DNA from 2 places in the Halobacillus sp. K22 genome. Region 1 is predicted to be linked to the other one. Evidence: riboswitches for the same ligand, from Rfam matches in the RefSeq annotation. Region 1 holds a riboswitch; the other holds the start of a gene.
What was found. Region 1 has a riboswitch for FMN ahead of ACTWPM_RS11885 (ECF transporter S component). Riboswitches for the same ligand answer to the same signal wherever they lie in the genome.
Positions count from the first base shown of each region.

Region 2: linked by a shared signal. The riboswitch ahead of ribD (bifunctional diaminohydroxyphosphoribosylaminopyrimidine deaminase/5-amino-6-(5-phosphoribosylamino)uracil reductase RibD) and the one ahead of ACTWPM_RS11885 (ECF transporter S component) in region 1 are both predicted to bind FMN.

Region 1 is NZ_JBQQCN010000015.1:15,601-32,045, reverse strand. It holds gene ACTWPM_RS11920 (response regulator) at 291-938, opposite strand; gene ACTWPM_RS11915 (sensor histidine kinase) at 931-2,127, opposite strand; gene ACTWPM_RS11910 (alpha/beta hydrolase family protein) at 2,452-3,879, shown strand; gene ACTWPM_RS11905 (DUF6609 family protein) at 3,961-4,512, shown strand; gene ACTWPM_RS11900 (N-acetyltransferase) at 5,187-5,624, shown strand; gene ACTWPM_RS11895 (GNAT family N-acetyltransferase) at 5,716-6,225, shown strand; gene ACTWPM_RS11890 (hypothetical protein) at 7,072-7,590, shown strand; FMN riboswitch at 8,089-8,237, shown strand; gene ACTWPM_RS11885 (ECF transporter S component) at 8,405-9,004, shown strand; gene ACTWPM_RS11880 (hypothetical protein) at 9,051-9,419, opposite strand; gene ACTWPM_RS11875 (hotdog fold thioesterase) at 9,436-9,831, opposite strand; gene ACTWPM_RS11870 (1,4-dihydroxy-2-naphthoate polyprenyltransferase) at 9,918-10,862, opposite strand; gene ACTWPM_RS11865 (isochorismate synthase) at 11,098-12,489, shown strand; gene menD (2-succinyl-5-enolpyruvyl-6-hydroxy-3-cyclohexene-1-carboxylic-acid synthase) at 12,489-14,234, shown strand; gene menH (2-succinyl-6-hydroxy-2,4-cyclohexadiene-1-carboxylate synthase) at 14,225-15,019, shown strand; gene menB (1,4-dihydroxy-2-naphthoyl-CoA synthase) at 15,086-15,904, shown strand; gene ACTWPM_RS11845 (o-succinylbenzoate--CoA ligase) at 16,004-16,445, shown strand, end outside.
Region 2 is NZ_JBQQCN010000013.1:48,755-65,199, forward strand. It holds gene ACTWPM_RS10995 (ParM/StbA family protein) at 1-957, opposite strand, end outside; gene ACTWPM_RS11000 (CsxC family protein) at 1,186-1,968, shown strand; gene ACTWPM_RS11005 (CsxC family protein) at 2,241-3,011, shown strand; gene ACTWPM_RS11010 (hypothetical protein) at 3,084-4,775, shown strand; gene ACTWPM_RS11015 (alpha/beta hydrolase) at 4,957-5,727, opposite strand; gene ACTWPM_RS11020 (hypothetical protein) at 6,142-6,741, shown strand; FMN riboswitch at 7,066-7,218, shown strand; gene ribD (bifunctional diaminohydroxyphosphoribosylaminopyrimidine deaminase/5-amino-6-(5-phosphoribosylamino)uracil reductase RibD) at 7,354-8,469, shown strand; gene ribE (riboflavin synthase) at 8,450-9,100, shown strand; gene ACTWPM_RS11035 (bifunctional 3,4-dihydroxy-2-butanone-4-phosphate synthase/GTP cyclohydrolase II) at 9,117-10,310, shown strand; gene ribH (6,7-dimethyl-8-ribityllumazine synthase) at 10,327-10,797, shown strand; gene ACTWPM_RS11045 (cryptochrome/photolyase family protein) at 11,998-13,440, shown strand; gene ACTWPM_RS11050 (DUF2254 domain-containing protein) at 13,471-14,832, opposite strand; gene ACTWPM_RS11055 (aminopeptidase) at 15,054-16,325, shown strand.

The DNA.
Region 1 (16,445 bases):
GCAACAGTCAGGAAAAGTCACGATGCCGCATCCAGACTAGAGTAAGTTTCTCCAATTAAAAAACGTGCTGAGATAGCTTGAATTTCAGGGGGTGGCAGCACTGTCTCAAATGTCTTAATTATTATGGCGAAGGTGGATCAAAAAGTTGGCACACCTAGTTCATTTAAATGTATGTACACAGCGGAAAACAGTGTCACTTAAAAGCTATGAACTGACCTATTCAGCAGGTTCTATAAGAGAAGGGCCAATAGCCCTACTCTACGTTGCGCTATTTTTTATCTTTAGAGGGGTTAGATCAAATTCTTTTCGAATGCGGTTTTTACGGCGTTTATCCGATCTTTCACTTCTAATTTAGAATAGATATTGGAGATATAATTCTTTACCGTACCTTCTGTGAGAAATAATTTCTCTGCAATATCTTTATTCGTTAACCCTAGTGAGACTTCATAAAGAATTTCTACTTCTCTCGGTGTAAGAGTTTTATCGTTTTTATCCTGATGATTCTCCAGAATACGGTTTTGCTCCGGTAATTTTGATAGTAAAGTTTGAGCTATTCCCTGAGGGATAAGGGTTCCGCCTTTGTGCACCAACCTAATTCCTAAGATAAGGTCTTCCGGCAGGATGGCTTTTAGAAGGTATCCTTCTGCTCCTGATTTTAGGGCCTGTATAACATAATTCGTTTCTTCAAAAGTAGTCAGCATAATGATTTTAATCTCAGGCCAGCGTTCTTTAATAGCTTTTGTGGCAGTTACTCCATCCATATTTGGCATGTGAATGTCCATAAGAATGAGGTCAGGTTTATTATTAACGCAAAATTCTATCGCTTGTTTTCCGTCTTCTGATTGCCCGATGACTTCGATATGTTCATCCATATCTAGGATGATGTTCAGACTTTCTCTCGTCAGCGTCTGATCTTCAACAATAAGCAGCTTAATCATAAGCCCTTTCACTTCCCTTCATGGGTATGGTGCATGTGACTGTGGTTCCTTCATCGGAAAAAGATACATCTAAAGAGCCGTTCAAAGTTAGTAGCCTTTCCTCCATACCACGCAGTCCAAATCCGTGCTTTGCCTCTGCCCCAGGAGAGCCGTTATCAACAATCGTTAAATTTAACCCATCAGCCTCATAGCTTAAGTTTACACTTATAATGGTGGCTTCCCCATGTCTGACGGCGTTAGTCAGGGATTCCTGTAAACTGCGGGTGAGTGTCCTTTTGTGAGTCTCGCTTATAGGAAACACCACACCCGTTACAGTGAAAGTTACTTGTGTATCCGTATGTGAGGCGAAATCTTCGCACATTTCTCTTAGTTGCTCAGCCAGCTTTATTTCTTTCTGACTACCCGGGTCCAGATCATGAATATTTTTTCTCGTTTCATCCAGTCCTCTATTTAACACATCCCGCAATCGGCCAACTTTTTGTATGGCTTTACCTTTATCTGAAGATATTAAGAGTTTCACAGCGTCTAACCCCATAATAGAAGACGTCAGTGTATGGCCGATTGTATCGTGCAGTTCCCGTGACATTCGACTGCGTTCCTCTAACAAAGTTAAACGTTCCACTTGTTCCGCGTACTGGATAAGGGCCTCGTTCTTTTCTTTGATCATTTCTTGCTGCTGTTCATTTTTTCTCAGCTGCTCCTTGAGTTCTCTTTGTGTCTGAAGAACCATATTTAAGCTGATTCCAATTCCAAACATGAGCGTGTAATTAATCATCGACGAGATAAAAGCGAGAGTGCTTTCAATTAAAATACTTTCCAAAGCAGGAAAGAAAATAAGGGAAGCCACTATAGCCCATAGTGTTGCTCTTCCTTTATAAAGGTAACCGGTCATAAAGGAGGTTAAAATCATTCCTCCAACGAGTTCATTGACTTCATAGGTTAAATAGAGAGAAAGCCCTCCAGTTGTAATAAAATCAGTGACAAAGAAGAAATGAGCCTTAAGATAAGCCGGTCTCCAAAAAAACAAAGGAAAGGAGAAGGACGCTAACAGCCATAAAACAAGGAAAGGAATGGACATATCTAATCTCTCATGATTTGCATAAAGAAATAAAAACCCAAGTATTAAAAAAATAGCACGCAGCCCCAGCACCGTCTTGTCAAAAGCACCCCATGAAACTCCTTTCTTCAATAAAATCACCTCATCCATTCTCATCTAGTTTTATTTTACCAGTTGTTTAATAAAATTATTATAGCTCTCTCGATTTTATTGTGACTTTTCTCATGACTGCGGACACTAGGGTCTATGACTTTTAATTTATATAATTCAAGGTAGAGAAAATGAAGAAAGGAGCTGGGAATTCGCCTGTCAATCAAGAAATTGCAGGAAATTTTCCGAGTCGCACAGGGTAATTATTTTGTTATTGAGCACACTAAGTAGTAACTTTTGTTTTATAAGTGTGAGCAAGTCATAAGGAAAACACTTTAGATCATTAAGGAGAAAGGAAGTAAAAATATGAGAGCATTAGAAATCATTTTATTGATCGTACAGCTTGTCTGGTTTCTTTCACTGCTATATAAACCTCTTAGAAAATGGAAAACTCTAGTGTTTATTATTACCATAATCATCTTGGGTGCCCATTTGTTTTTAGAAGGATATAGAACACAGATGCTATTGGCCTACCTGGCTGAAGTTTTCATTATTATAGGCTGGATACGAAAAAAATTTAAGGATCACGAATCGCACGCCATGGGCAAGTGGAAATTATCATGCCTGGTTGTTGTAGTTATCTTATATATTGGAATTACCGTCACACTCAGCTCCCTGCTCCCTGTGTTTACTTTACCTACTCCTACAGGTGAATACCAGGTAGGGATGAAATCAGAAATGTTGGTGGATAAGGAGAGAACGGAGGGTGGCCAGCCAAGAGAATTGATGGTAAGTGTCTGGTATCCAGCAATAAGTCCGGAGAGGCAGGATAACACATATCTTTCCTATCCTTATAAAGAAGTTGCAGGAGCACTCTCTGTTAACTTTTTCGGTCTTCCATCCTTATTATTCGATCATTTAAAGCAGGTCAAAACAAATACTCTCAGCGAAGCGGAAGTTTTGCCAAAGGAAGACGGTTATCCTGTTGTATTATTTTCTCATGGTTTCATGGGCACTCGTATGCAAAACTACTCCCAGATGGAAGAGCTGGCCAGCCAAGGGTATATCGTCGTGAGTCTAGACCACACCTATGAGTCTGCTTACACTAGGTTCCCTGACGGAAGAGAGGTTCAAACAAAGTACACAGCAACCGACTTTTCAGGAATGAATCATAGCAAAAATATTGCCGCAAGAACTGCAGATGCAAGTTTTGTTTTCAATCAGCTGCAAGATTGGAATGAAAAAAGTGATAGCAGCTTTCAGAACACATTGGATTTATCGAAAGTTGGAATGTTCGGTCATTCCTATGGAGGAGCTACAGCAGCTAAAGTAATGGCAGAGGATTCCCGTTTTAAGGTGGGAGCTAATATGGATGGGGCTTTATATGGAAGCGATGTAGAGAAAGGCTTTAATAAGCCATTTATGAACCTCATCGCCCAATCGAGCTACGAATATATCCCATCAGAAGAAGAGTTAAAGATGAACGGAATGACGCTAGAAGAATACAAAGCTTTATCCGAACAGAATCTTCAGAACATCAATACGCTGTTCCAATCAGGGATAAAAGATGATTCCTATAAGATTACCTTTCTGGAGGGAGATCACTTCAGTTTTTCTGATATGCCATACTGGGTGCCCATCCTGGAAAGCGGGTATGACAAAAACCAGAACCACCGCGTGATGAATCAGTATATCTTAGCTCTTTTTGACAAATACCTTAAAGGTGAAAACGAACAGCTCCTTCAGGAAGAAAAAGAGGATCCTATATATACGGTAGAAGCAAAATTAAAATGATGAGTTCTTATTTAAGCGATTAGAAGGTTATCATATTAGTAGAAAGAGTTGATATAGTCTCAGAGTGGAGGGAATGGAGTGATGACCTTCTTAGCAGATAAGCTGGGTTATGACAAAAATGAACCGCTGCAATTTTTGAACAAAAGATTATGTGGAATATGGTTAATTTGGATAGGCGTCGTGCTGACACTAAGTATTTATAAGGGAGGAAAATGGTTAGTTCATCCCATTATTTTTGTCATCGGTTTTGGTGCAGGCTTTCTACTGATTCTCAATTCAAAATACGTAGAGCAAAAGCTTTCCTATGGACCAGAATCGCTTTTTCAAAAGAAAATCAGCCAGCTCTCCATTACCCTGATGTTTATTCTTATCTTTTTCATGGGTGGGTACTTTATCCCTTCAATGGATTTTAGAATGATATGGTTAGGCGCCCTTTTAGCTGTAGCGATTCACTTTGTTCCGTTTGGGTTTGTCCATGGGAAGCTTATGGTTCTTCTGGCTGCTATCTTGATTGGGGTCCTTTCGTACGGCTACCTCAATCCCTCTGTCCCTTTCTACGTGATCGGGTATGTAGATGCAGTGATCAAATTGTTATTTGGTTTCACCTTGCTTTTTTCCAGACCGCCAGCATAGGTTTCTTAATAAAGTGCCAGTGCCTGTCGCTTAGTAAAGGAACAGGCACAAGTACTTGACTTAGATTGTCTTTTATTTTTATCTTGTTTTTAATAAATTTTCTTCAATACGGGTCGTCTTCTTTTTTGGATGTGTTTCCCCTTAGCGTTTTATCCAGCTTCGTTGTCGAGTAAGAATTCTCACCATGTCTTTGACAACTTGAGATAACTTCCATCTCCTACGTATATCTTAATGTGACTTTTTAACATAGTTGGTACAAAAGAATGATTGCTGATGTATGTGTTTCAATGAGACTTACTCAAATGTTAAGAAACATTAAAATTTTCTTTCCATTTTTCAAGAAGATCAGGATCGTTTAGGTTATATCTCTTAATCATGTGAGCGTGTAATACTATATACAAAGTGGAATATTTGCATCACGTTATTCTAGTTTTCTAAATGCTTTTCGTAACATAGTCTGTTTTTCCAGCATGTCGCACTTCATGGCATAGTTCATGGAAGAAAATATCAATGTTAGTTCTTGTAACCAACATTGATAAACATAAACATATGGAATTGTGAAGTTGCATATTTACATTAAAGTGCATTTATCTCGAAACAAACTTCTTATTCAATCGTATGAATTGTTGAATCGATTTTAGGTTACAATTTATTTTAATTTGAGAGGTGACAACATGAACATTAGGAGAAGTAAAGAAACGGAACTTAATAGATTGGTCGATATATGGTATGAAGGATCCTTAATAGCACATGATTTTATTGAGAAAGATTATTGGGAAACACAGAGAAATGAAATGAAAGAAAAGTATCTTCCAATGGCTGAAACCTATGTTATAAGTGATGAAAAAGATGTGGTAGGTTTTATATCAATGGTTGACAACTATTTGGCTGCTTTATTTATTCATGTTAATTATCAAGGAAAAGGATATGGAAAAGGTTTATTAAATTATATGAAAAACCAAATGAATATAATACAACTGAAGGTGTACGAGAAAAATAGCCAAGCCGTAAATTTTTATTTAAAGAATGGTTTTGCAATAATAGAAAAATTATTAGATGAAAGGACAAACGAGGAAGAATTACTGATGAGATGGGAGAGGGTTATATACTAAAGGTGATTATTGAAGTAACTGGGCTTATTCTACAACAATAAGATAGGAATAGCTCCTAGCCAATACTAAATGAAATATGGGGGAGGGTTAAATGGATATAACAGTTGATAAATTAAGTTATGAAGATGCGAAAGCACTTTTCGATTTTGAAAAAGAAAATAGAACATATTTCGAAAAAATGATACCAAGTCGAGGTGATGATTATTATAACTTTGACAATTTCATGATACGACATAAAAAATTATTAGATGAACAGAATCAAAATTCATCTTACTTTTATCTGATAAGAAAAACGAATGGTGAAATCTTAGGAAGAATTAACTTAGTAGACTTAGACAGATCCCAAAACTTAGGTCACCTAGGTTATAGAGTGGGTGAAAAACATACGGGGCAAGGGATAGCATCCAAAGCTTTGCATATCTTCCTTGAAAATTTGAGTAAAGATGGTTTCGAAAAAGTTTTAGCTAAGACAACGAAGCATAACATTGCTTCACAAAAAGTACTAGAGAAAAATGGCTTTAAGAAGTTAGAAGTGAGTGATGAAGAATTTGTAATGAATGGAGAAAAACTAAGATTTATAAATTATATATGGGCTATTTGACAACAGTATAGATGATATGTTTATCCATTCTACTACCTCAGCACTGAGTCTTATAGTTATGGTGAAATTTAAGGGGTACTATAATGACATGTAATTAGAAGGCATGAAATAGTTTAGAAAAACCCAACTTTTAGGTGCGATTGTTAAATATAGTATTCGCCTTTTAACGTAGAAAGGGTAGTAAATTTTATAATTGACGATGAGTTAAATTTATTAACGGTATAAGAAGTTAAAATTATGTAAGAGTCATTAGTGGGACAAATTTAGATATTAAACAAGAATTATATCAAGCAGCCAAAGAGTTGTTTAAAAGAAGATAACCTACTGGCTGGGGTGGTACTGCAGCAATGTGTACTAATGATTAAAAATTTTGACAAGTGTTGCTCCAGAGGTCTTAAAAGCTTCTACAGAGTTATGTGTAGACACAAGGGCCATTTTGTAAGCACAAAAATTTAATACACAAATTCATATCCAATATGCGTTGTAAGAGACGATGATAATGAAAAATTTATGGTGTTAACACATTGTGAGGGTTGTCGGGAAAGATTGGTTTACTGGGGGGATGTAAAGGGAGCGGTATCTTCATCTTACGAGGTGCCATTACTTTTCAAAACTTTAGAAGAAGTTCAGCCGTATCATTGGTCTCAAGCATACAGAGATGAAGATTTATTTGACTAAAAAGTATATTCGAATAAATCTTGAAATCAAGTTTTCCGAAATTGGGGACATTGCTTTATAAGTGTACTCCTTTTTACACATGCGTAGAGGCTATGATGAATGTAACTTTTAAACTGACGGAGCTGGTTAGTTTAGGGTCTATTATTAAAGTTTTTAGGAGTAGTTAATATGATACGTTTTTCTTTATTTATTTTTTCTGTATTGCTTCTATTATCTGCAATAGGTTGTGCGAATAGTAATGGAACAGCAAAATATACATTGTTATCACAAAATGAAATTGATCAATTCATACAAGAAAAAAACATCGAGCCATTAGCAGTAGAGGAAGTTCAAAATTCAACAGTTATTTTGTATAATAATGGTGTATATTACCTTTCAAAAGATAATGAGGAACTAATGGAAAACTACTCTGGATGGGGTGTCGGTCATGGGAAGGTACAATTTGGTATGACAAGTACAGGGAGTCCTCATGTCTATGTTATTTTGAATGATGAAACCTTATTAAAGGAAGCAAATAAAGTAGAAGTTGTGTTTCAAGATGGAAAATCTGTCGCTGAATCAACAGAAGGTAATCGGGGGTTTTTATTGTTTTATGATAAGAATGAAAAAAACATGAACCTTCATAATGAATTGGAATTATATATTTACGATAATAACGGTGAGGTTCTTTATCAAGATAATATATAATCTACCATGAATTCCTTAGTTAGATTTAGATTACTCACAAATGCTTGCTAACAGGTATTTAAGTAAAAGAACAGTAAGAGTTGTCTTGGATTCGAGTCTTTCTGTAGTGAAGGCAATTTAATGGTTAAGTTATAGAAAAATTTTGAATAAAAACACCCCCCTAGAGAAGCCAATTGGAAAACTGTAATTGATAAACACCCGATAACGGAATTAGAGCTGGTGGAATACCGAGTGCAACAAGAGAAAGAAGAGTATAAAAAGAGAACAAAGCATTTAGAAGAAGAATTGGAACTTATAAACATGTACGTGAAGGAATGTCAGCAGCAACAAAAAAACGATGCTTATTTAAGCATCGTTTTTTTGTTGACGAGTTGTTGACGAAACTCGTCAACAACTACCAAAATTAATCCTAATTAATCCTTAAATGATCCTATTAAAAACTTAAGAGTTGCCATTTCATAGGGTTTTGTATAAAATAAAACTACAATTACATATCGATTCCATCTTCGGGGCAGGGTGCAATTCCCGACCGACGGTGATGAGCGTATATACGCTTTTAGTCCGTGACCCGTTTGGCATCATGCTAAACGGTGGACCTGGTGCAACTCCGGGACCGACAGTTACAGTCTGGATGGGAGAAGATGTCGAGCGAAGCAGGTAGAAGTATATCTAATTTTACCTACTGTTTCCTATGGACAATTAATCCACCCTAAAGCCCCTTTATGTATGCTTTAGGGTTTTTATTATGGACATAGGGAGCACGTTCACCTTCATCTGGGATGTGAATCGATGAAAAAGATGAAGGAGGGGATCGATGATGAACCAATATACAGGTCAATCATCAAAATTGCTTAAATTAATTATATTAGCTCTAATGGGAAGTATTTCTATGGTTTTAATGCTGCTTAATTTTCCTTTGCCTATGCTTCCTCAATATTTAAAAGTAGACTTTAGTGAAATTCCTGCACTAATTGCAGCTATTCTTTTTACTCCATTAGCCGGAGTGATCGTAGAAGGATTAAAAAATACGCTGTATCTCATTTATACAGGGGCTGCGGACCCGGTAGGTGTAGTGGCTAATTTTGCAGCAGGTGTCCTGTTTGTGGTCCCAGCAGCAATGGTCTATCACAAATTTAAGTCAACCAAATCATTAGTTTCCGGTATTGTTGCCAGTTCTGTTATTATGGCGGCAGGGATGAGTGTACTTAACTACTTTCTCATCTTACCAGCATACAGTTGGTTCATGGGGTGGGAAACCATGAGTGCTAATGTTAAATGGATTACTATTTTAGCGGGAATTCTCCCATTCAATGCGATTAAGGGAATTATAATCGGGGCCTTGTTTGTGCCATTATTTATTAAGTTAAAGCCGTGGATCGAGCAAAAGAGCGTTCGCTCTTCCAAAGCGGCCTGAATAATAAAAAAGCTGTCCGTTTTGGACAGCTTTTTTATTATAAATTTTATCCTTCCTCAATTTCATCCACGCGATAGCGGGCTGTCGGCATAGCTTCTAAACGTTCTAAAGGTATCGGCTCCCCTGACTTCTCACTTAATCCATACCGATCTTCTTCCATTCGTTGCAGAGCATCGTTTACTTCCATTAATTTCTCACGGGATTTTTCATAAAATGTCTGTTCTTTTTCACGTTCGAATTGATCAGTTCCCAAGTTTCCCGGGTGATCGGCAACGCTCGAAATTTCTCCAGTATCATCATTTTCGTAGTCGTTTTTCAATCGATCATCTTTATACTCCTCAAGCTCTTCTTCCGCTTCTTTTTTCATTTCTAAAAGCTGCTGTTTAAAAGATTCTTTTTGGTTTTCCGTTAGCATGTAAAATCGACCCCTTTTAATTATTTTTTACTGGTACTACTCCAATGGTACACCTGGATATCGAAATCGTTTCTTCTGCTTCATTCAGGATCTTAACTTCCCAGACCATTGTATTTCGCCCAATATGAATAGGCGCTGCTTTCCCGATCACATATCCTTCGCGAATACTTTTAATGTGGTTCGCATTAATTTCGATACCGAAAATCTGCTGCTCTTTTTCATCCACATTTAAGTAAGCGCCTATACTGGCGGCACTTTCAGCTAAGGCTACGCTTGCACCGCCGTGTAGAAAGCCCATAGGCTGATGAGTACGGTGATCCACAGGCATGCGGATTTGAACATAATGAGCTTCCGCATGTTCAATTTCCATTCCTAAGGTTTCCATAAGAGTGTTTTTTATTAATTTTTCCATTAGATATCCATCCTTTACCTCATATTTCCCGTTGCCTCAGGAGTCAAACCTATAGAAAAAGGATGGCTGGAAGCCATCCCGTTTAGTTATCCCAGAGGAATTGAAATCTCTAATAGCAAAGAAATACCCAAAAGCACTCCGTACATAGTGTTTGTTTTTGCAGTGGCTACCATAGCAGGCATCATTTCAAGCGGCTGAGATTTTCCTTTAAATCCTTGAATAGCCTGATAACCTTTCGTTAAACTGAATAAGGTAATAAACGACCAATAGGGTAAAATATTAAAGATAATCAGTACGATCGTCAGTCCATACGCAATTAGGAATAGGGCAGTCAAAAAACGAATAGATCCTTGATGACCAAATAATATAGCTAATGTTTTCCTGCCATTCTCGGCATCGCCCACTCTGTCACGAATGTTGTTAGCAAGCAGGATAGCTCCAACAAATATAGCGACAGGAATAGAGACAAGGATAACTTCCCATGAAATCGTTAAACGCTGGATATAATAACTAATCCCTACAATAATCGTTCCCATAAAAAAACCAGCTGTCAATTCGCCGAATGGAGTGTAGGCAATGGGGTAAGGACCGCCTGTGTACAAGTATCCAAAAAGCATGGAAATCAGTCCTATGACAGCGATCCACCAGCTCGAGGCGATGCAAATATAGACGCCTAACAAAGCAGCCATTACAAAAAAACCAATGGCGAGGGAACGTACCACTCTTGGGCTAATACCATCTCTTACAATGGTTCCGCCAATGCCAACGGAATTCTCGTTGTCCAATCCTCTTACATAGTCGTAATATTCATTAAACATGTTTGTTGCAGCTTGAATGAGGATAGAAGCTAATAACATTGCTGTAAACAACCCAAATTTAATCGGCTGTTCCATTGCAGCAAGCATCGTTCCGACAAATACGGGAACAAAAGCAGCCGTCAAGGTATGAGGTCTTAACAGCCTCCACCATACCTGGAAACCCTCACGTTCATTCAAGGAAGCTTTCATGTTTTGATTTGGAACAGAGCTCATAGATGTCCTCTCCCTTGTACTTAAACTAGTCATATCATAACAAATTAAGTTTAGATAAACACTTCTTGAGTGTCAATACATGTAACAAACTGTAAGATTGGGTGGACAATTCTTGAGTCAAGGGAAAAAAGAGAATAAAATAGAGGTAGATTAAGCTTTATTGAATCTTAATAAATGGTTTTTAAGCCATTTTAATAGGTTTTATGACGTCCCTTAAGGAATGGGAGGAATTTTGATGCTTCATACTCAAGCACCTCAAATAAATGAAATAATTGAAAAAGCCGTAAATCAGGCTCAAGAAAAAAAAGAACCACAATTGATTAGTGTGGTAGATCAAATAGAGCCTTCAGATCCATTTCAATTTCTGGATGCTGGAACTTCCATAAACAACCATTGTCTGTTTTGGCGAAGTGCAGAAGAAGACTTTACAATGGTAGCTGTCGGCTCGGCCCATAAAATGTATGCTGGAAAAGAAAACCGCTTTAGTGAAATACAGGTCATGTGGGACAATATCCAGCAAAGCGCATCGATCTATGATGAATTTAATGAAAAGGGGACGGGTATCGTTGCGCTCGGAGGTTTTAGTTTTGATTCCAAACAGAAAGAGAAGGGTCCCTGGGAATCTTTTCCTGACAGTCAAATGACCATCCCTGCTTTTTTGTTGACCAATAAAGGTTCTAAATCCTATCTGACAACGAATGTTCTTATTTTTCCAGAAGACCACAAGCAGCAGATTATTACGCAATTATCCGACCATCGAGAAGTCTTACTGAACTCTGGTCGTCATTCATTTGTTCTGCCGGTGAGAAAGGAGTCAGAGGAGATTGACCCATCTGGGTGGAAGAAATCGATTGAGCAGGCAACAGAAGATATCAAGAAAGGTCTTTTAGATAAGGTGGTTCTTGCCAGGGAACTACGAATTACGTTCAATGAACCTGTCCAGCTCGCAGCAGTGATTGCAGCCTTAGCTTCTACACAGCCTAATAGCTATATTTTTGCTTTTGAAAGCGAAGGAGAATATTTTGTTGGAGCTACACCAGAGCGGCTGGCCAAACTTGATAACCAGCAGCTTGTTTCCACCTGCTTAGCCGGAACGATCCGCCGCGGCAGATCAAAAGAAGAGGATGAGCAGCTGGGGGAAGAACTGTTATATGATCCTAAAAACAGGCAGGAGCATCAATTTGTTGTAGAAATGATTCGCCATGCAGTAGAAGCGTGTTGCTATAACGTTCAGATCCCGGAAGCACCTGTATTATATCCTTTGAAAAATCTTCAGCATCTCTATACTCCGGTAACGGCAGTACTCGAGAAAGGATACACTCTGCTCGATGTTATTGAAAGGCTTCATCCTACTCCAGCTCTTGGCGGCATGCCGCAGAAAAAATCGGTCGATTATATACGCACCAATGAAAAGTTAAACAGAGGATGGTACGCAGGGCCAGTTGGGTGGTTTGACATGCATAATAATGGGGAGTTTGCCGTTGCTATTCGTTCGGCCTTAATAAAATCTGATAAGGCTTCCTTATTTGCAGGATGTGGTGTTGTAGAGGATTCAGATCCAGAGGCGGAGTATGAGGAAACGGATGTAAAATTAAAGCCAATGCTCTCAGTTTTAGGAGGATGTTAATGGAACATGTGGAGTCATTAACCAAATATGTGACACACTTTGTTGACCAGCTTGTCTTCTCGGGAGTCGAGCACGTGGTTATATCCCCCGGGTCAAGGTCAACTCCTTTAGCCATGACCCTTGCAGAGCACCCTGAGATGAACCAGTGGGTTCATCTTGATGAACGCTCTGCGGCTTTTTTTGCCTTAGGGATTGCTAAAGAACAACATAAGCCAGTGGCTCTTGTATGTACCTCGGGGACCGCAGCTGCTAATTACTACCCTGCTATTGTAGAAGCCTATTACAGCCGAGTCCCTCTCCTGGTCCTTACAGCAGATCGTCCGCATGAGCTCAGAGATACCGGTGCACCACAGGCTATTGATCAAACAAATATGTTTGGCAACTACGTCAGATGGTATCATGATTTAGCCGTTCCTGAGGAAGGGCTGCACATATATGCCAGGCGTCAGGCTGCAAGAGCAGTAGAAGAGGCGGTTGGAAATCACCCTGGGCCCGTTCACCTGAATCTGCCTTTCCGTGAACCACTAGTTCCTGATTTTAGTCTGCAGGGGCTTTGGAGAGAAGGGGTCAAACCAATTCCCCGTGCCGTTTCAGGAAATCCCGGTCTTCAGGAAGAAGTACTTGAAGAACTATTTCAACGGCTAAAGAGGTATGAACGTGGGGTGATTGTGGTCGGCCCACAGGCAGACGAAGAACTTGCTCCCCATGTAACGATGCTTGCTTCTAGATTAGGGGTTCCTATACTGGCAGATCCGTTATCTCAATTAAGAGCCGGTGCGCACGATAAAAGGAATATTATCGAAAATTACGATGCTTTACTGAAGTCAGAACGCATTCAAGAACTAATTGAACCCGATTATATTCTTCGCTTCGGTGCTATGCCTGTCTCAAAAGCTTATTTAAAATGGGTGAAAAAAATTGAAAAACAGGTGGATCACTTTATCGTAGATAGCTACAAAAGCTATCGTGAACCTGCAGGAATTACCGCGCAGTTTATATGGAGCGATCCAGCAAACCTTTGTACTAGACTTTCCAGCTACTTTTTAGAAGGAAGCTATGAAACCGATTGGCTGGAACTATGGCATAAGTTAAACAGCACAGCTAAAAATCAAATGTTGAGTGAACCCGAAGACCAAATGAATGAAGGGCATGCGGTCGTATATTTATCAGATGCTCTCCCTGAGGATTCTAATTTATTCGTAGGAAACAGCATGCCGATAAGGGATGTGGACAGTTTCTTTATGTCTACCCCTAAATCAGTAAAGGTACTTGCTAATCGAGGAGCTAACGGAATTGACGGAGTTCTCTCTGCTGCGCTGGGTTCAGCTGTATCAGGGCGCAGAACCACTTTATTACTGGGCGACGTGTCTTTTTATCATGACTTTAATGGTATGTTAATGGCCAGGCATAAAGGGCTGCCCATGACAATTGTGGTAATCAACAATAATGGGGGCGGTATTTTCTCTTATCTCCCGCAAGTAAATCATCCTCAACACTTTGAAGAGTTGTTCGGCACCCCACTTGATTTGGACTTTTCCAAAATAGTGGAGATGTATGGTGGCGTTCATAGGAAAGCGGAGACATGGGATGAATACAAAAGAGCTCTAACAGAAAGCTACAGCTACGATGGGCTTTTCGTGGTTGAAGTCATTACAAATCGTGAAGATCATGTGGCCTTTCATAAAGCTAAGTGGCAGAGCATCGAGGAATCTATTGAAACTTGGAGAGAAAATGAATGTTTATAAAGGCGGAAGATCGAAGTTACTGGGTTGAGGACACCGGTAGTGGCCCGGTGTGGTTAATGCTGCACGGTTTTACAGGAAGTGCACATACATTTAATGAATTTTTGAATTATGTGAATAGAGATTGCCGGCTCATAAAGATAGAACTGCCTGGACATGCTAGAACAGGCCCGATCGGAACCGTATCCATGGAAAGATTCTGCTTCGATCTATCCTTGATTTTAGGGAACCTGGGAGTTGAGAATGTAAATATTCTTGGTTACTCTCTTGGAGGAAGATCAGCATTATCTTTTGCTTTACTTTATCCTGACAAAGTCAACTCTTTAATTCTAGAGAGTGCCTCTCCGGGTCTGCCTTCAGAAGTTGAACAAATAGAACGACGGAGAAAGGACCAGCAATTAGCAGATCTATTACTTCAAAAAGGTATAAAATCTTTTGTAGAATACTGGGAAACAATTCCTCTGTTTGATAGTCTTAAATACCTCCCTGAAAAGCGAAAGAGGATCTTAAGAGAAGAACGTTTAAGTCACTCTGCTGAAGGGTTGGCTGAATCTTTAATAGGAATGGGTACAGGCACTCAGCCCTCGTGGTGGAAGAAGTTAAACAAGGTGAAGGCGAGCGTTTTACTTGTCACCGGGCAGCAGGATGAGAAATTCCGTGCGATTAATCAGCTGATGGAGCAAAAGTTAACTAACGCTAGATGGGTAGAGGTCGAAAGGGCCGGTCATACGGTTCATCTGGAAAAACCACGAGTTTTTGCTAAAATTGTAGAGAAGTTCATGATATAATTGGTGTTGTATGTAAGCGTTTTGTTCTTTTAGGTTTCATATTAATTTTTGAAGGAGGAAGTCAATATGACTTTTGATTGGGTTCGCGAACGCGAATATGAAGATATTCTGTATGATACGTTTGAAGGGATTGCTAAAATAACGATTAATCGTCCTGAAGTAAGGAATGCTTTCCGGCCGCAGACGGTACATGAGCTAATTGATGCTTTTGCTTATGCGCGCGATGATTCCAAAATTGGCGTGATTGTCCTGGCTGGAGCTGGAGACGAAGCTTTTTGTGCGGGAGGCGATCAGAAAGTAAGAGGCCACGGCGGCTATGTAGGCGATGACCATATTCCACGTTTAAACGTTCTTGACCTGCAGCGCTTGATTCGGGTTATTCCAAAACCTGTAGTGGCTATGGTATCTGGTTATGCAATCGGTGGCGGCCACGTATTACATATTGTATGTGATTTAACCATTGCTGCAGAAAATGCTGTCTTCGGTCAAACAGGTCCGAAGGTAGGGAGTTTTGATGCTGGCTATGGTGCCGGTCTGCTGGCTAGGATTGTAGGTCATAAGAAAGCCCGTGAAATATGGTACCTGTGCCGTCAATACAGTGCTAAAGAGGCAGAAGATATGGGTCTTGTTAACACGGTAGTACCTGTAGAAGATCTGGAAGCGGAAACAGTTCAGTGGGGTAAAGAGATGCTTGAAAAATCCCCAACTGCTCTTCGTTTCCTGAAAGCTTCTTTCAACGCAGATACAGATGGATTAGCCGGTTTGCAGCAAATGGGTGGAGACGCAACGTTGTTGTATTACCAGACTGAAGAAGCAAAAGAAGGCCGGGATGCCTTTAAAGAGAAAAGAAAACCTGAATTCGATAAGTTTCCTCGTTTTCCTTGATCGTTAATGGAAGCATCTGAATAGGCATGATTTGAAGGGGCATCCCATTTTAAAAGGGAAGGCCCCTTTTTGAATTCAAGTACAGGAGGAGAGATGGTCATGGGTGAAAAAATTCCGCACTGGTTAGAGAAACAAAACGAGTTAAACCCTGGTCATATTGCGCTTGAGACTCCGGAAGGAATTAATATGAGTTTTAGTGAATTACGGAGAGAGAGCCTGCAAATGGCCGAATCTTTGCGGCAAAAAGGGATTGAATCTGGGCACCACGTAGCACTATTGGCCGAGAATAGCAGGGATTTCCCCGTTTGCATTCACGCGTTAAGCTATGTAGGCGCAACCATTGTATTGTTAAATATACGACTTACTCCGAAAGAACTTGTGTACCAACTCAATGATGCTCAAGTCAACTTCTTAATAACAGGGGAACAGACCGAAAGAAAAGCTTTAGAAGTGCTTGCTGAAGCGGAGGCACCTGATATTCCAATGTTTAGAATGGACAAAGTGGAGAGGCTGGGCGATGCGGATATAGCTCATCTAAAGA
Region 2 (16,445 bases), on a different contig from region 1:
TGAACTGCTTCGAACCCGGTCAAAGTGTTCCAAATATTTAATGGCCATGGATTTGAGCTGGGGAATAATGTATTTACTAATATCTTTTTTAACGCCAGCAAAAGGCTCTACATACCATTCCGACTGTCCAGCCGCTAATTTCTCCTCAAGCTCTGATCGTGAGTTAAATTTGTAGAGCTCATTTTTACTAACTTTTTGAATGATGTTATCAAGAAATTGATTGATCCCAAACTGTTCGCCTTCCACAGATGCGACAGGTTTACCATTTTTAATTCCTACAAAGTCAACGGAATCCCCGCCTAAATCTCCGATAAGAATACCTTTTTGGGAGTCTTTAGCAAGCGATTCATTGGAAACATTTAATGAATGGGGGTCACGTGTCAAACTCAGGTAGGCAAGGGCTCCCTCAGCACCTACAATGACATCTTCAATGTGCACTTTTACAGCTACTTCTTTTGGCTCGAGCATCCCGGGGACTTTATGGAATATTACCGTGTGAACACCTTTTAAGCGTTCTTTGAAAACATCCTTTTTCTCCTTATACTGTGTTGTTGGAAGGGAAACAGCTAATTGGTCAATGTGGTAATTAATTTCCCCTTTAGTCGGGTTAGAGATCAGGGCATGATAAGCAGCTATTGAATGTAAAAGAATATAAGTACGATCTTCCTCAATTTTTTGGTTGTTAAAAGAAGTAAGGCTCACATTTCTCTGTTTCATGGCTGACTTGCCGATGTAGTAAATTTCGCGTCTGTCTACGACGGCAGGACTTTTAATTTCTACAATTAAATTTTCCTCAAAGTCTACATCTTCTTCATCGTAGGGCTTTTCGTAATATTCTTCATCAAATAAGGCAAGTGCGTTAGGTAATTGATACTCCACCAGTTCTCCATCATCTGAAGCCATAACCTTATACCAGCTGTTCCCTAAATCAACCGCAAAGATATTGTTTCGCGTCATTTAATCAACCTCCTGATGGGCTAGCCTATGCCAATTGGGCAGGTAAGGGTGCGCGTACAACCGAAACTTCTTAAAAAAACCAAAGTAGCAGACGGTTTCCTATTACTTTTAATTTTACTTTTTCTATCATTCCTATTAAATTCCACGTTTTGACTGATTCATCTATCTATGCTTAGCAAATAGAAATGCATAGAATACAGGGAGGTAAAAATTAAAGGAGGAAAAAAAGTGAGTAAAAAAGAACATCACTACCACGATTGTGTGGACCTTAATACGTCCGCCTCTATTGAACAATGTATGAATGAGGATACGGACACACCTGTCACACCTGCAGGTACACGTTTAGTTAGGATTCCTGTGAATTTAGGAAATTTCAATGTTACTACGAACATGGTGGCTAACATTGAGTTTCCACACCCAGTTTTAGAGATTAAAGATATTAAGAAAAGAGTTGTTATTCTTCAGTGCCGTCTTATGACTCGTACATCTACCGGAGGAGATGACCAATTCGCCGCGGGACCATTCCCTTTATTCATTAAAGGGTATGTACGTAAAAACATTCAATATGCATCTCCTTGTTTCAATAAATCAGGAGAATGCGTGTCCTCAAAATTGAAATCATTAACGGTAAAAATTCCATTTGAATGCATGACGAGTGTAACTCTTGAATCACCTGTTCAACTGCCTGTTACGAATACGCGAAGCGAGTTCGACTTTTTCAGAGCGCAGGATCTTGGAAAAGGCTATCCTGAAAAAGATCAGTTTCTATCTAGTGATATCTCCCAGTTCCACCAAACAAGTACAGCTGCCTATAATGCTCTTCCGTATTGTGAATTATTGGCACACGAAATAATTGAATGGGATGAAGCTACAGACAGACGCTCTCATCATTATGACTATGATCACAGCCCTGTAGACGAAGGATACTTCCATCACGTAGTTGAAAAAATGATGGTTACTTTTACAGTAAGCGTTTTACAGGAACAGCAAGTTCGCATTACAGCCGGCTAAGCCAAAATAAAACCATCCTTAGACTTGTATAAGGATGGTTTTATTTTTTGATAACTCTTATTATACTCCAGCTGTAACATTCAAATGAGCCGTTAACGTGGGGCATTCATCTCATAGTCATGATGGACAAGTATAATAAAAAAATCTCACCAAATAATTTCCTTTCGAATCAAGGGCTATAGCCTATACACCAAATCAGAATTCAGCCTTTCGCCCAAACATAGTGATCTGCCCCACATACGATGTACTATAATTTTTGAGGAGGAAATCAAATGACTGATTCACACAAAGATTTACACAAGGGTGCTAACCATTATGATTGTAAGGGGTCTTCCAATATCAACTCTTGTAACAACCAACCGGTTACACCAAGCGTAAGTATTGGAAAGATTTTCACCAAGGTTCCGGTGGTGCTGGCAGAACTTGATTTACAGATAAATATAAATGAAACCATTACTTTTCCGGAACCAGTACTAGAGATCAAAGATATTAAAAAACGAGTCATCCTTACTCAATGTCGATTATTGCTTCCTACTCACAAGTTATTTGTTAAAGGGTTTGTGCGAAAAAATATTCAATATGCCAGTCCGTGTCGTGAAATTGAACATAGTACACATCAATCAGTTGCTTCTGATTTACATTCTTATACCGTCGACCTTCCGTTTGACTGTGTAACAGAAATCAAAGATTTTCTGTCGATGCCGGTTATGCCTAAGCTGAATGATCGCCAGGAATTTGACTTTGGAGTATCGAAGTCATTACCTTCAGGCTACCCGGAAAAAGATCAACTGCTATCTAGTGACATCTCCCAATTTCATCAGGAGAGCTCCCAATTTTACAATGAACTTGCGTACTGTGAACTTGTATCCAGTAAGATTATTGAGTGGGATGAAGCAATAGATCGACTGCCTCTTCACGGCCCCGCTTCTTTTTACGAAGGGTCTTTCACCAAAGTAGAAGAAAAAATGGTGTTGGATGTACGCTTGAAAGTTCTACAAGACCAGCAAATACGTGTCGCTTCTACTACTAATGATCCTTGCTGAACTCATTTCTTCGAAGTATAAAGAAAGGAGGGCTGGAAAGGATGCTCTGAATAAAGCACCTTTCAAGGGTTTATGAAAAGGGATAAGAACACGTTCATTCAGAAACAATGGAGAAACCCTCATCTTTCAGGAAGAAAACTTAAAACTTCTTCAAGTGAAAATTTTGAAGGTGATCTTACGGAAGCACATCGTGAGCCCCAACCTGAAGAGAAAAAGCAGGAAGCAAAGAACCTCTCAAAAAAGAACAGAATCTATTCTCCTCAAAAGAAAGCAGAAGAACTCTGTCCAGTTATTTCTTCACCGCCAGAGGTATTTGACCAAGAGTTAAAGAGAGTGGCTGAGGATGAAAAGGCGCCTGAACTAAAGACTAAAAGTAAAAAGAAAAAAGCAGACAGTGCTGCTGAAATGAGAAAGCGTCTTTCATCAAACAGAAGAAAATATTTTAACAACCTAAAAAAAACTGCGGGCTTGAATGATCATGAAACCGCGCCGCCTATGCAAGAAGATCTAGCTGCTCGCTCAAATGAAAATGAATTCGGCTGGAGGGGGAAGGTGGATCCAGCAGAAGAGGGATATTTTGATGATAGTGATCACAACGGGTCTCTCTTAAAAGAATTTATCTCGATGTTAGGTGAATCCTCGTCAATGGAAATAGGTCATCAGTCATATGAACAGAGCGATCCCCAGCACGAACCATTCTTTGGAGAAGATTACTCAATGTTAAAGGATATTGTTTCGTCGATTGAAAAAGAGTCCTCCAATGAATACGGTGATTTTAAGAAATATTATGTATCTCAAATGGAAAGCAGTCAGTCTGTCATGTTTTCTGAAGAGTCTTCTGAGATATCCCATGATGCAGACCCAGATTTATACGACAATTCTTCTAATATAAGTGAACCGGACCTCTATAAAGAAATTTCTTATATGCTAAACGAATCTTCATCAGAGAGTTTGGATGAAATTGAAGATTCCGATTTAGAATCCTCTCTCATCCAAGCTCAGGAACCCTTATCTTCCCTGGATGAATATGAGGAAGATCCAGTCATTTATTTAAAGGAAGTCCTACCACTATCAAATAAGTTCTCAGACATTCTTGAGCACGAGTTCTGCTCTCACTTTCTGACTCCAAAACAAAAAGAAAAGCCGACTTTACCAGAATACTGTCATTATGAGGTTTCGTTAGAAGAAAACGAAGAGAAAATTGCACAGGATTATTCAATAGTTCAGGAAGAAAAACCACCTCTTATCGTCAAGGTGCCTGTAGTGCTGGCTCGGCTAAACTTTGACTTACACATATTAGAATCTTTGGACCTGGTGGATAATATCGTTGAGGTATTAAACTTAGACTGGAAGCTTCAATCTTTAAAAACTCATGTACTTCCGCACTCATCTACGGTGTTTTTAAGCGGGGTACTTGTGGTTGATGTTCATTATGTAAATGATTCTCAAAATCGTACAGTCCAAATATTAAAACATCCAATTTACTGGGATGAAGTAGTGGAGGTAAACTGGCTGAAGCCACCTAAACTTTCCAAAATGGAAAGAGAATCGTATTCTTTTAGTTCTGATAAAGGTAATGAGTCCACTCACTATGAATACTATCAAGATTATGGGAGCCCCATAACAGATCAATTACAAAATATTTATTTTGTTTGGCACACGGATAGTGATGAGAAACATACCGCTCGCAAACGATCTTTACAAGGAAGTGCACAAATAAGGATCGATTTATTACAGGAGCAATACATTCCTATTTATTTATAATCAATGCTTACACAACTAAAGAGGGGCTCTGTTTAGATCCCCCTCTTTTTTATTTCGTTCGAAAATAGATGCTTCTTTTTAGACAGATGTTTTTTTATGTCCTTATGTAGAAGTGATTAATTTATCGTGGCCAGAATTAAGGACTTTACTCTTTTAAGACGGATCTGAAGAAGGTCAACTGCTAAACTTTCATTTCATGGATATACGTGGACAGGGCATGATTAAATGAAAAATGATTTCTAATGGGTAATTGATGAAATGATCTGCTGATCATGACGCTTTTCATGTGCGGCAAGTATCGTTGATAAATTTTTAAATAAGGTCGGATATGGCTAAATTGTCCATATAACGTGAGAACAGGAAAGTCCATAAGGTTCAATAGGTTTGTACAATTATAGTTCATGCTATTTTCGTAATAACTTAGGGACGTTTGTACATCTGCCTTTATGCATTCCTGATAAAGTAATGTTTGATCTTTTTCTTGAACTTGATGAGATTTAGCCAAATGCTTACATAAAAAATTGTTATATCCACCTTTTAATAATGCTAATCCTAGTTGGAACTGGTTTCTTAAAAGAAAGGTACTCACTTCTGGGAACCCTCCTGAAAGAACAAGAGCTTTAATTCTGCCTGGGTGGTTGAGTGCAAACTCTTGAGCAATAGAACTGCCCGCAGAATACCCTACGATGACGGCTTGTTCAATACCTAAGCGATCAAGGAGAAGCTGTAAGTCATCAGCAAGCTGTTGGATCGTTGGGTGATCACCATTTTTTCCGCTGTTTCCATGACCTCTTATATCGTAGGTAATAATTCTGAATTGATTAGACAGGTCATTCTGGTATTTAAAAACATGATGTCCCATGTGGGGTGGATGAATAAATACGATCGGCATCCCAGCTCCTGAAGATGTATAATACATATGGAACGAAGAATCTGTCTCTATATATGGCATGGTACCTAACCTCCGATTTTCTTTTATTATTTACATATGAATGATTAACATACAGACGAATAGGGAGGGAGGCTGGAAGGCTTCAACTAACCAGCAGACTCAATTGGTGAGTAAATAAATGAAGGATCTTAGGAATACAACTTTGGGTGAAAGCACTTTGAAATGTGCTGATCAAAAAGCTACAAAATCTGATACACCAAGGTTTATGACTCTCTTCTGGGAAATTAACTAATCCTGATAATAACAAGTACACAAGTAAACTCTATTCCCCACTTTACGATACTTTAAATAATGAGTCGTAGGATTAGAAGAGTCCTATTCACATCTGTGTTATTCGTCATATTAAGAGATATGTTAGTTTTAAGGTGAAGCAATTTTACTGCTTCATCTTAATCTACATGGGGAGGGTTTGGAATGAAGAAAAAACCATCTTACAAGTCGTCAATTATTCTTCTTCTATTAATTATAATTGCTTTAAGTGTGACCCTTTATGTTACTTTTAACAAGTCCAACTCTTATCACGATTATGTTGAAAATAGGGTATTCAATACTACCTTTAAATGGTTTGATATTGATTTTGATTTATACAGTCAATATATCGATGAGGCCATAAGTCAAGAAACAATTGATTTAAAAACCGTTAAAGAATTAAATAGTACATATACTAATGGACATGAAAATTTTCGGGAGTTATCTCGGATAGCCAAAACCTTAAGAGGCACTGAGTTAGATAGTGACAGGATTCTTACTAAGTTATATGAGATCTCAATTACTCTAAAATTACTAAAACAACATGTAGAGGAAAGTGGAACTAGTACACTGAAGCTATCTGAAGATCAGATTAAGTTCTTAAAAAATATCAATGCATTTAACTCAATACTTAAAGGTACAAGAGAAGAGTATTCAGAGATAGATGATGAAGAGTTTTTCGAATATGATAATAGATATTGGATTGAATATCTATCCGAAATAAGCAAGCGTTCGAATAGCGTTACCATATATGAGGTGTACTAAAGTATGTATTTTTTCCTCCCTCTTACTTAAATAATTAATCAATATTTGAATGAATTATTATGGGAGTCTCCCTTCTGGCTTATCTGGCGCGAGTCACTCAACTTTTTCTAGCTATAAATTTAATCCATACTTTTGGGGATTCTTAGAAAAGAGATTTAACCTAATTCCCTTCTATGTTATTTCTCAATATCTGAAGTTGTTGACGAAATTCGTCTATAACGGTCAGAATTAATCCTAATTAAACTGAAAAATGGTCCGTTATGAACCTAAAGAATTGCGAGTTCGCGTTATTTCATATATATTTATAGTAATACAACAGAATACAGAGTCCTTCGGGGTCGGGTGAAAATCCCAGCCGGCGGTGATGAACGACGATCGTTCTAAGCCCGCGACGGGGAAGAAGTGTAAAGCACTCTTCCTCCTGATTTGGTGAGAAACCAAAGCCGACAGTTACAGTCTGGATGGGAGAAGGATGTGGAGCGCACCAAGGTACTAGTAGAATAGACTCGTACCGTGTATTTGGTGTACGCAAATCAAAAGTGATAAATAAACCCTGGGGAAGTATGTCTTCTTCAGGGTTTATTTTTTTATTCATCGTAAGGAGGCGGGAACATGAGCCGTGATGAGAGATATATGAAGATGGCGATTCAGATGGCAGGCAAAACGGTGGGCCAGACAAGTCCCAACCCATCTGTGGGAGCCGTTGTTATCAAAGATAATGAATTGGTAGGACTCGGCGTACATGTGAAAGCTGGAGAGTCCCATGCCGAAGTTCATGCTCTGAAGATGGCCGGAGAAAAAGCGAAGGATGCAGAAATCTATGTGACGCTTGAGCCTTGCAGCCATTACGGGAAGACCCCTCCTTGTGCGAAAACGATTATTGATGCTGGTATTAAGCGGGTGATTATTGCATCTCATGACCCTAATCCAGAGGTGTCGGGAAAAGGTATAAATATGATGAGGGAAGCCGGAATTGAAGTTAGAGCTAATGTTTTAAAGGAAGAAGCAGATCAACTTAATCTGGACTTCTTTCATTTTATCCAAACTGGTGAGCCTTTTGTCCGCTTAAAGACGGCGATGAGCTTAGATGGGAAGATAGCGACCCATACGGGAGAGAGTCAATGGATTACGGGGAAAGAAGCACGAGAGGATGGGCATACCTATCGCCATTTATCAGATGCCATTCTAGTAGGGATAAAGACCGTACTTGCGGATAATCCAAAATTGACTACGAGAATAGAAGGTAAGGGGAGAAACCCCATTCGGGTGGTCTTCGATTCTAAACTAAGAATTCCGAGGTCATCCTCCCTTATTCAAAATGAGGAAGCCCCAACCTGGGTTTTCACTGGTAATCAGGCTTCCAAAGAAGCGGTGCAGGAACTGCAAGCGATCGATCATATCGTAGTGATCCAGCAGGAAAGTGAGCAGGTAGACGTTCACCAGGCGCTTCAGTATTTAGGGGAGCATAAGGTAACTTCTCTGCTGGTAGAAGGTGGGGGAACAATTGCGGATGCTTTTGTCCGTGCTGGGAAAGTTGAAGAAATAATTACTTACCTTGCACCTAAACTGATAGGAGGAAAAGATGCCTCTACCCCAGTATCAGGGAAGGGGATCAGCGAATTAAAAGATGCACCTGAATATCAAGTCGTATCTCATGACCAAATTGGTGAAGATATAAAAATTGTTTCTGTACGAAGGAGAGAAAACGATGTTTACAGGGATTATTGAAGAGATTGGTTCATTAAAATCCATTAAAAGCAAGACGGAATCTCTGGAACTTAGTATTTCAGCAGAAAAAGTTCTTTCTGATGTTCGTTTAGGAGACAGCATCTCCATTAATGGGGTGTGTTTAACGGTGACCAGTTATACAGACCAAACCGTAGAGTTTGATATTATGCCGGAAACGTATAGAGCTACCAATCTAAGTGAATTAAAACAGGGGAGTCGCGTCAACCTTGAGAGGGCCATGGCTGCCGGTGGCAGATTCGGCGGACATCTCGTATCTGGTCATATTGACGGGACGGGAACCATTGTTTCAAAGAAACCTGAATCAAATGCGGTTTATTATGAAATCGAAATGTCAGAAGAGCTTATTCATTATTTTGTTTATAAAGGTTCAATTGCGGTGGATGGTACGTCTTTAACCGTATTTGGAGTGGAAGAGAACCGAGTGACGATTTCTCTGATTCCTCATACGATGGAACATACTGTCTTAGGACAGAAAGAAACCGGAGACCGTGTAAATATAGAATGTGACATGATTGGTAAGTATGTGGCCCATTTTTTAAAGGGCGATCATTCAGAGCAGCCGAAATCGACAATGACTAAGCAGTTTTTGTCTGATAACGGTTTTGCCTAGAAAAGAAGGTGAGAAAATGTTTGATACAATAGAAAAAGCCATAGAAAGATTGAAGCAGGGTAAACTGGTCATCGTTTGCGATGACGAGGATCGTGAAAACGAAGGGGATCTTGTTGGGATTGCCGAATACGCTAGTACTGAGATGATCAACTTTATGATCAAGTACGGCCGCGGATTGGTATGCGCGCCGATTACAAGTGGGTTAGCTGATGATCTAGAACTGATGCCGATGGTGGATCAAAACTCGGACCCTAATCAGACGGCCTTTACCGTGAGTATTGATCATAAGGATACGACGACCGGTATCTCGGCTGACGAGAGGGCACTTACCATCAGGGAAATGCTGAACCCTCAATCTACAGTGGCAGATTTCCAAAAGCCTGGCCATATTTTTCCTCTGATTGCTAAAGAAGGAGGCGTTCTGCGCCGTGCCGGTCACACGGAAGCTTCTGTGGATTTAGCGGAACTTTCAGGAGCCCGGCCTGCAGGAGTAATCTGTGAAATTATTAAAGATGATGGTACGATGGCGAGAGTGCCCGACTTGCGCGAAATGGCCGATGAATTTGATATACCAATGATTACCATCGCCGATTTAATTCAATATAGGTACCGAGTCGAAAATCATGTGAATAAAGAAGTAGAAGTCGCTTTACCGACGGAATACGGGGACTTCCGGGCGATTGCTTACACGAACGATATTGACTACAAAGAACATATTGCTTTAGTCAAAGGAGAAATTGATCCTGAGAAACCAACATTGGTTCGTGTACATTCAGAGTGTCTGACAGGCGATGTGTTTGGTTCTTACCGTTGTGATTGCGGTCCGCAGCTTCACAATGCATTAAGGCAGATATCAGAGAATGGAAGCGGCGTTCTGTTATATATGCGCCAGGAAGGCCGGGGGATTGGTCTAGTGAATAAGCTGCGGGCCTATAAGCTTCAGGAACAAGGACTGGATACAGTAGAGGCTAATGAGAAGCTGGGATTCGGACCGGATTTGCGTGACTATGGAGTCGGAGCTCAAATCTTAAGAGATTTAGGTATCGCAAAACTTAATCTGCTAACCAATAATCCTAAAAAGATTTCTGGACTTCGAGGGTATAATCTTGAAGTGGTGCAACGTGTACCTATTCAGATGAAATCTCGGAAAGAAAATGAACTTTATATGAAAACCAAACAGTCTAAAATGGGACATATGTTTCATTTATAAAAAGGAGCGGAATAAGATGGTCAAGACATACGAAGGAAATTTAGTAGGAACTGGTTTGAGAGTTGGTATTGTGGTCGGAAGGTTCAATGATTTTATTACTAGTAAGCTTTATGAGGGAGCTTTGGATGCTCTTAAACGTCATGGAGTGGATATGAATGGCGTGGAAACAGCCCACGTACCTGGAGCGTTTGAGATCCCGCTTGTAGCCTCTAAAATGGCCAAAACCGGAAATTATGATGCTGTGATTACTCTCGGTGCTGTGATTCGAGGATCTACTCCGCATTTTGATTATGTATGCGGAGAAGCTGCGAAGGGTGTTTCGCAAGCGTCTCAACAAAGTGGAATCCCGGTAATTTTTGGAATTGTTACAACCGATACGATCGAACAAGCCATTGAGCGTGCGGGGACTAAAGCAGGCAACAAAGGTTGGGAAGCTGCGACCGGAGCCATTGAAATGGCTACATTAATGAAAACATTTGATCAGTAAAAGCGGACAGGTTGTCGCAAATCAGCGGCAGCCTGTTTTTTTAATTTGTTAGCGACCCTAAACGTGGTTGTTGACTTCTAATTAGAAAATATGAAGCAAAAGAAGAGAACCTGATCTTATAGTTAAACTCCCATTACTTGAAGACTTGATTTCGAGATATTTGTTGAGCGGAAGGTCCTCCGGGGGACGATTTCGCTTTCCACGGGAATGCGCGGAGCCTTCTCAGGCTTCGCCTTCCGGAGTCTCCCCTGTCATTTTCATCCCGCAGGAGTCTACATCGTCGCCCTCCGGACCTGGCCGAATCAGAAACTCGAAACCACTAAATACACTGGTTGCTTGGTGAGAAAAAAGGATGGGATGAAGAGTGTATTTCATGCTAAAACGATGTAAAAAAGCTTGTCATAGAAGCATTTAGGACCTATTAGAAGTAGAGCATTCTCTCTTCTGAAAGGGTCCGTTATTCTCCCTTGGCTGGGTTGGTGGGGAAATGGCGAGACTCCCCGGTTAAAAGCGGAAGCACCTTGGTCAGCGGCGTATGGACTGGACTGAACTGGCGGAGATAAAAGAAACACGAAGAGCGTAGCGATTCGATGTTGACTTATCGTACAGAAGTGAGGGAAGTCTCACTAGACGCTAGGTGCTGGAGCTGGATAGCTCTCTTCAACGTTTAGGCACTCATTTATGCTTACGGCTCTAAGAAGTGTAAGAGTGGGAGAAGGAATCAGGTGAGATCCCGCAGGGAGTGAAACGAGCGAGGAAGCTCCTGGTAAAAGGAGGTTCGACTAAGGTCGCCACGTCCTGTGGCAACGTCGATCGACCCTACGTCGTGTAGGGCCATAGGAAAGTGTTCAAATGTGGTATCACCCCGAAAGACACGACCAGCATAAGCCGACCATCAAAAGGTTGGCGGTTTTTCCATCCGTTGATGAGCGACTTATGTCTCGAGTGTCTGAGTGATGGAACAAGACGAGTTATTTCCCCACCAGCCACCTCCTCATCTTGTAACGGACACCATTTATCTCGAAATCGAGTCTTCAACTATCCGGCCCGATTGTGGAATAAGTTATTATGGAAAATGTGCAACGGGTAATTGAGACACTAGTGAAGATTGTAGTAGAGCGTACCTATTAAAACGTGAGGGTGGAACAAACATTCGTTACAATAGAAGTACATAGAACTTAGACGGGGAGAGTGGGAGCCATGACAACTCGAGCCATATGGTTTCGAAGAGACTTAAGATTAAATGATCACACAGCGATAAATAAAGCGTTGGAACATGCAGGCGATGAGGATGAAATTCTTTTGTTTTTTCATATCCATCCTGGGATGAACCAGGAATTTACTGCACGTCATGATTACTTTTTTCAAACCTTGAAGGCTTTTACAGATAATGCAGAAGAAAAGGGACTGGCCATCCATTTCATTGAAGGGAAGACAAGTGAAGCGTTCACCGAGCTGGTGGAAAAACATAACGTAGAAGCCGTTTATTATAATCGAGATGAATCAGGCTTTGGTTTGAAAAGAGACAACGAAGTTAATGATTACTTAAAAGATTCTGATGTTCATGTGTTCAGCTATGTTGATCATCATATGCACGGAGCGAAGGAAGTAACTAAAAAAACAGGCGGATACTATAAAGTATTCACACCTTACTATAAACAGTGGAAGCAGCTGCAAAAACCAGCCATCCAGAAAGTAGATCATGAACGATTGTCCCAGCTTGTGATAGACAAGAGTGGTGAGTTTGAAGAAGGTTACAAAGCTTACAAAAATCTCATCAGTAAGACGACGAGAGAGTTTGCTAAATTGGGCGAGGACGATGCTCTTGATCACTTTTACGATTTCCTGGATGAAGCGATTTATGAATATGAAAAGAAGCGGGATTTTCCAGCAGTGGATGGTACAAGTCGGATGTCGCGTTTCTTAAGAACTGGGGCTATTTCCATTCGTACGGTATATCACTTGATTCATGATCAAGTAGACTACCGAAAAAATACAGAGGGAGTCGAAACATATATTTCAGAGCTTGCGTGGCGTGACTTCTACAACATGATTTATCACTTTTACCCAAACGCCGGAGATGAAGAGATGGTTGAAAAATATCAGGGACTCCCTTGGAATTATGATCAAGATCTTTTCAACCAATGGAAAGAGGGCCGGACCGGCTTTCCGATTATCGATGCGGCTATGAGGCAGATGAATGAAACAGGTTGGATGCACAATCGTCTTCGCATGGCTGTAGCTTCTTTTCTAACCAAGGATTTGCTTATGGATTGGCGTGAAGGAGAAAGGTACTTTGCAGAGCAGCTGATTGATTATGATCCGGCTTCTAACATTGGCGGATGGCAGTGGGCAGCCTCTACAGGCACAGACCCTGTTCCTTATTTCAGGGTATTCAACCCAACGAGACAGTCGGAACGCTTTGATCCACACGGGCGTTTTATTAAAGAGTGGGTACCGGAATTAGTTGATGTTGATAAAAAATATATTCATGAGCCGGCTAAAATGTCTTTGGAGGACCAGAAGGAAGCCAATTGTGTCATTGGGAAAGACTATCCTGAGCCGATGGTTGATCATAAAACCATGCGTGTTCGGGCTATTGAAATGTTTAAGAATGAAAAAGAAGGAGAGGGCACATCTTGATCAGCCCTCTCCTTCTTTTTTCAGAATGATCTAAAGGGAAGAAGGCACCTTAGATGCACTTTTAGAACTGACTCTTTCCAGCATGTATTCGAGCAGAAAAAGATAATCCTTCTGGTTACCTGTATTTTTTGCAAGCACGGATAGTTGTTCTAAAATATACAGGCAGTCATTTTCATAAAGGCTGTAGTTATCAAACCCTAAGATTGTCTGGCGGGCAAATTCCCATAAATCCTTGTGAACGGACTGATGCATCGTTTTACTTAGCAAAGCTACCATAGTCAGCAGTTCGGTCATGACCGCAGAATTTTGGTTAGCGTATTCGCGAATGGATGCGAACCCTTTATGAAGATAATATCTAAAGTCTTTTTGATTTAAGATAATACGAAGTTCCTGCTCCTGATCGAAAAGATAGGGAGAGAAATTCGTGGACTGACCTATACTTTTTAACAAATCTGCAATCTGATGAATAGTGTTCGTAACCGTTAGTGGGTCGTTATGGCCCAGAGCTTTAATGGCTACCTCGGCAAGCTTAATTAATCCGTATTCCAGGTCTTGAATTTCAGTTTGTTTAATTCCAATTTCAATAGATTTTAGATATCGATCAGGGTCAACCTTTCCATTATTCTCCCAATAAGTGAGTACCGGTGTGCCTTCTACAACGAATTCTCCGATTCTAACGTCGAACCGAAGGAGACTATTATCTCGTTTAGCCTGTTTAATGAGTCTGGAGAAGTCAGCGACTTGAAAATAACCAGGTTGATTGGCCTCAATAACCTTCCCGTCTTTTACTGAGGGCAGTTTAGCTTCGTCCACTGGCTTTTCAAGATGGTAGGGCATCAATTCTTTCTCTAAAGAAGCCTGGACTGATTTTGACTTGGAATTCATATTGTAACTAATGTTATGAACCTGCATCCAGGTGGTCGTATGGTTAATAAAATAGATAAAGGTCACGGCAGCCGTGATGGCAGTTAAGATAGATAGAGCAGGGGTGGCAACAATATATTCTTCTTCTTCGTGTGTGACATACAAGAAGTTTAGAAGGACATATATGAAACTCCCGTTAAATATCCCGAGTACGTGCTGGGTCGCCCGGTCACTTACAAAGTTTACAAGCATTTTGGAAGAGAACTGTCCGCTGAACGTTGTAAGTGCTACAAGCAGGGAGTTGATCGTAAAGGCACTTAATGTAAGCACCCCTCCCACGAGTGCACTCAAAAGAACCTGAAGCGTCTGACCGCTGAATCCGATAGCGGCAGGTAAGTACAAGCTGACATCTACAATGTAATCAAGGTAAAAAGTAAAAGCAGAAAGACCGATGGCTCCTACTATATACCAGAATGGCATAAACCAGAGTGTGGATTTTAACTCACTCTTACGCTGACGTTTCGACATTTTGAAGTATTTTCTAATATAGTAAAAGAACCCCATGTAATCACCATTCTTAGTAAGTTTAAATTCTTCTATTTCCTACCCTCGATAAAAATAAACTAACCTTCTTTTTGTTTTTAATAAAGAAAATGATAAAAAATAAGTGAAAGGACTGTGTGTTTCTTAATTGAATTTAGAAAACCCGCATTTAATTAGGAAATGGATGGAAGATATGAAATAATATAATGACAATCTCAATTTTGGGAGGTATTAATTTGACAGCAAATCAAAAGCAATTAGAAAAATACGCAGAATTAGCACTGAAAAAAGGTGTTAATTTACAAAGAGGCCAGGGGCTAATTATTAACGCTCCGATTGAGGCAGCAGACCTTGTTCGCACCATTTCGGCTAAGGCTTATGGTAAAGGAGCTAAAAACGTTCACGTTGAGTGGGGCGACGAAGTATTAAGTTACCTCAAAATGAAGAATGCTCCGATGGAGGTACTTGAGAACTTTCCTAAATGGAAAGCAGAAGGGCTCGAGGAGATGGTTGCTGATGGCTATTCTCTACTCTCGATTTACGGCCCGAATCCAGATTTATTAAAAGATGTGGATTCAGAGCGCGTAGCTAAAGCTAATAAAGCAAGTGCCCAGGCGCTTACTAAATACCGCGATTACATTATGAATGATAAAACAACATGGAGCATTGTGGCTTATCCTCAGAAAGCCTGGGCAGAAAAAGTCTTTCCTGATCATTCCTCCGAACAGGCTCAAAGCAAACTATGGGAACAAATCTTTCAAATCACTCGCATAGATCAGGAAGATCCAATTGAAGCTTGGAACGAGCATAATGAACGCTTGCGTCAGGCCCGTGAATACCTAAATAATAAGCAGTATAGGAAATTGCATTATAAAGCTCCAGGTACTGAATTGTCGATCGAATTAGTTGAGGATCATATTTGGCATGGCGGTTCAGCTACTTCTCAAAATGGCACTGAGTTCAATCCGAATATGCCGACAGAAGAAGTATTTACCATGCCTCATAAGTATGGAGTAGATGGTAAAGTAACAAGTACGAAGCCGCTTAATTATGGCGGGAACTTGATTGAAAACTTTACCCTTACGTTTAAGAGCGGTAAAGTGGTGGATTATTCAGCCGAATCCGGTGAAGACACTTTGAAACACCTGCTTGATACGGATGAAGGAGCAAAACAGCTAGGGGAAGTTGCTCTTGTACCTAACGAATCTCCAATTTCTAAATCCGGTCACATTTTCTTTAATACACTTTATGATGAGAATGCTTCTTGCCATTTAGCTTTAGGGAAAGCATACCCGACTAATATTAAAGACGGGTCTTCCTTTAGCGAGGAAGAAATGGATCATCACGGAGTTAATGACAGCCTTGTTCATGAAGACTTCATGATGGGGTCGGCAGAGCTGCACATTGATGGAGAAACTAAGGAAGGCGAATTTGAGCCGATCTTCAGAAACGGAAATTGGGCCATTGAGTTTGAATAAACGGTAATCTTTTATCCTCTTCTGCATGAAGTGCAGAAGAGGATTTTTTTGACCCTTCGTTTCATGACAAAAAGGAGACAGAATTGACAGGTAGTTTACAGTTTGTTTAAAAAGTAATAA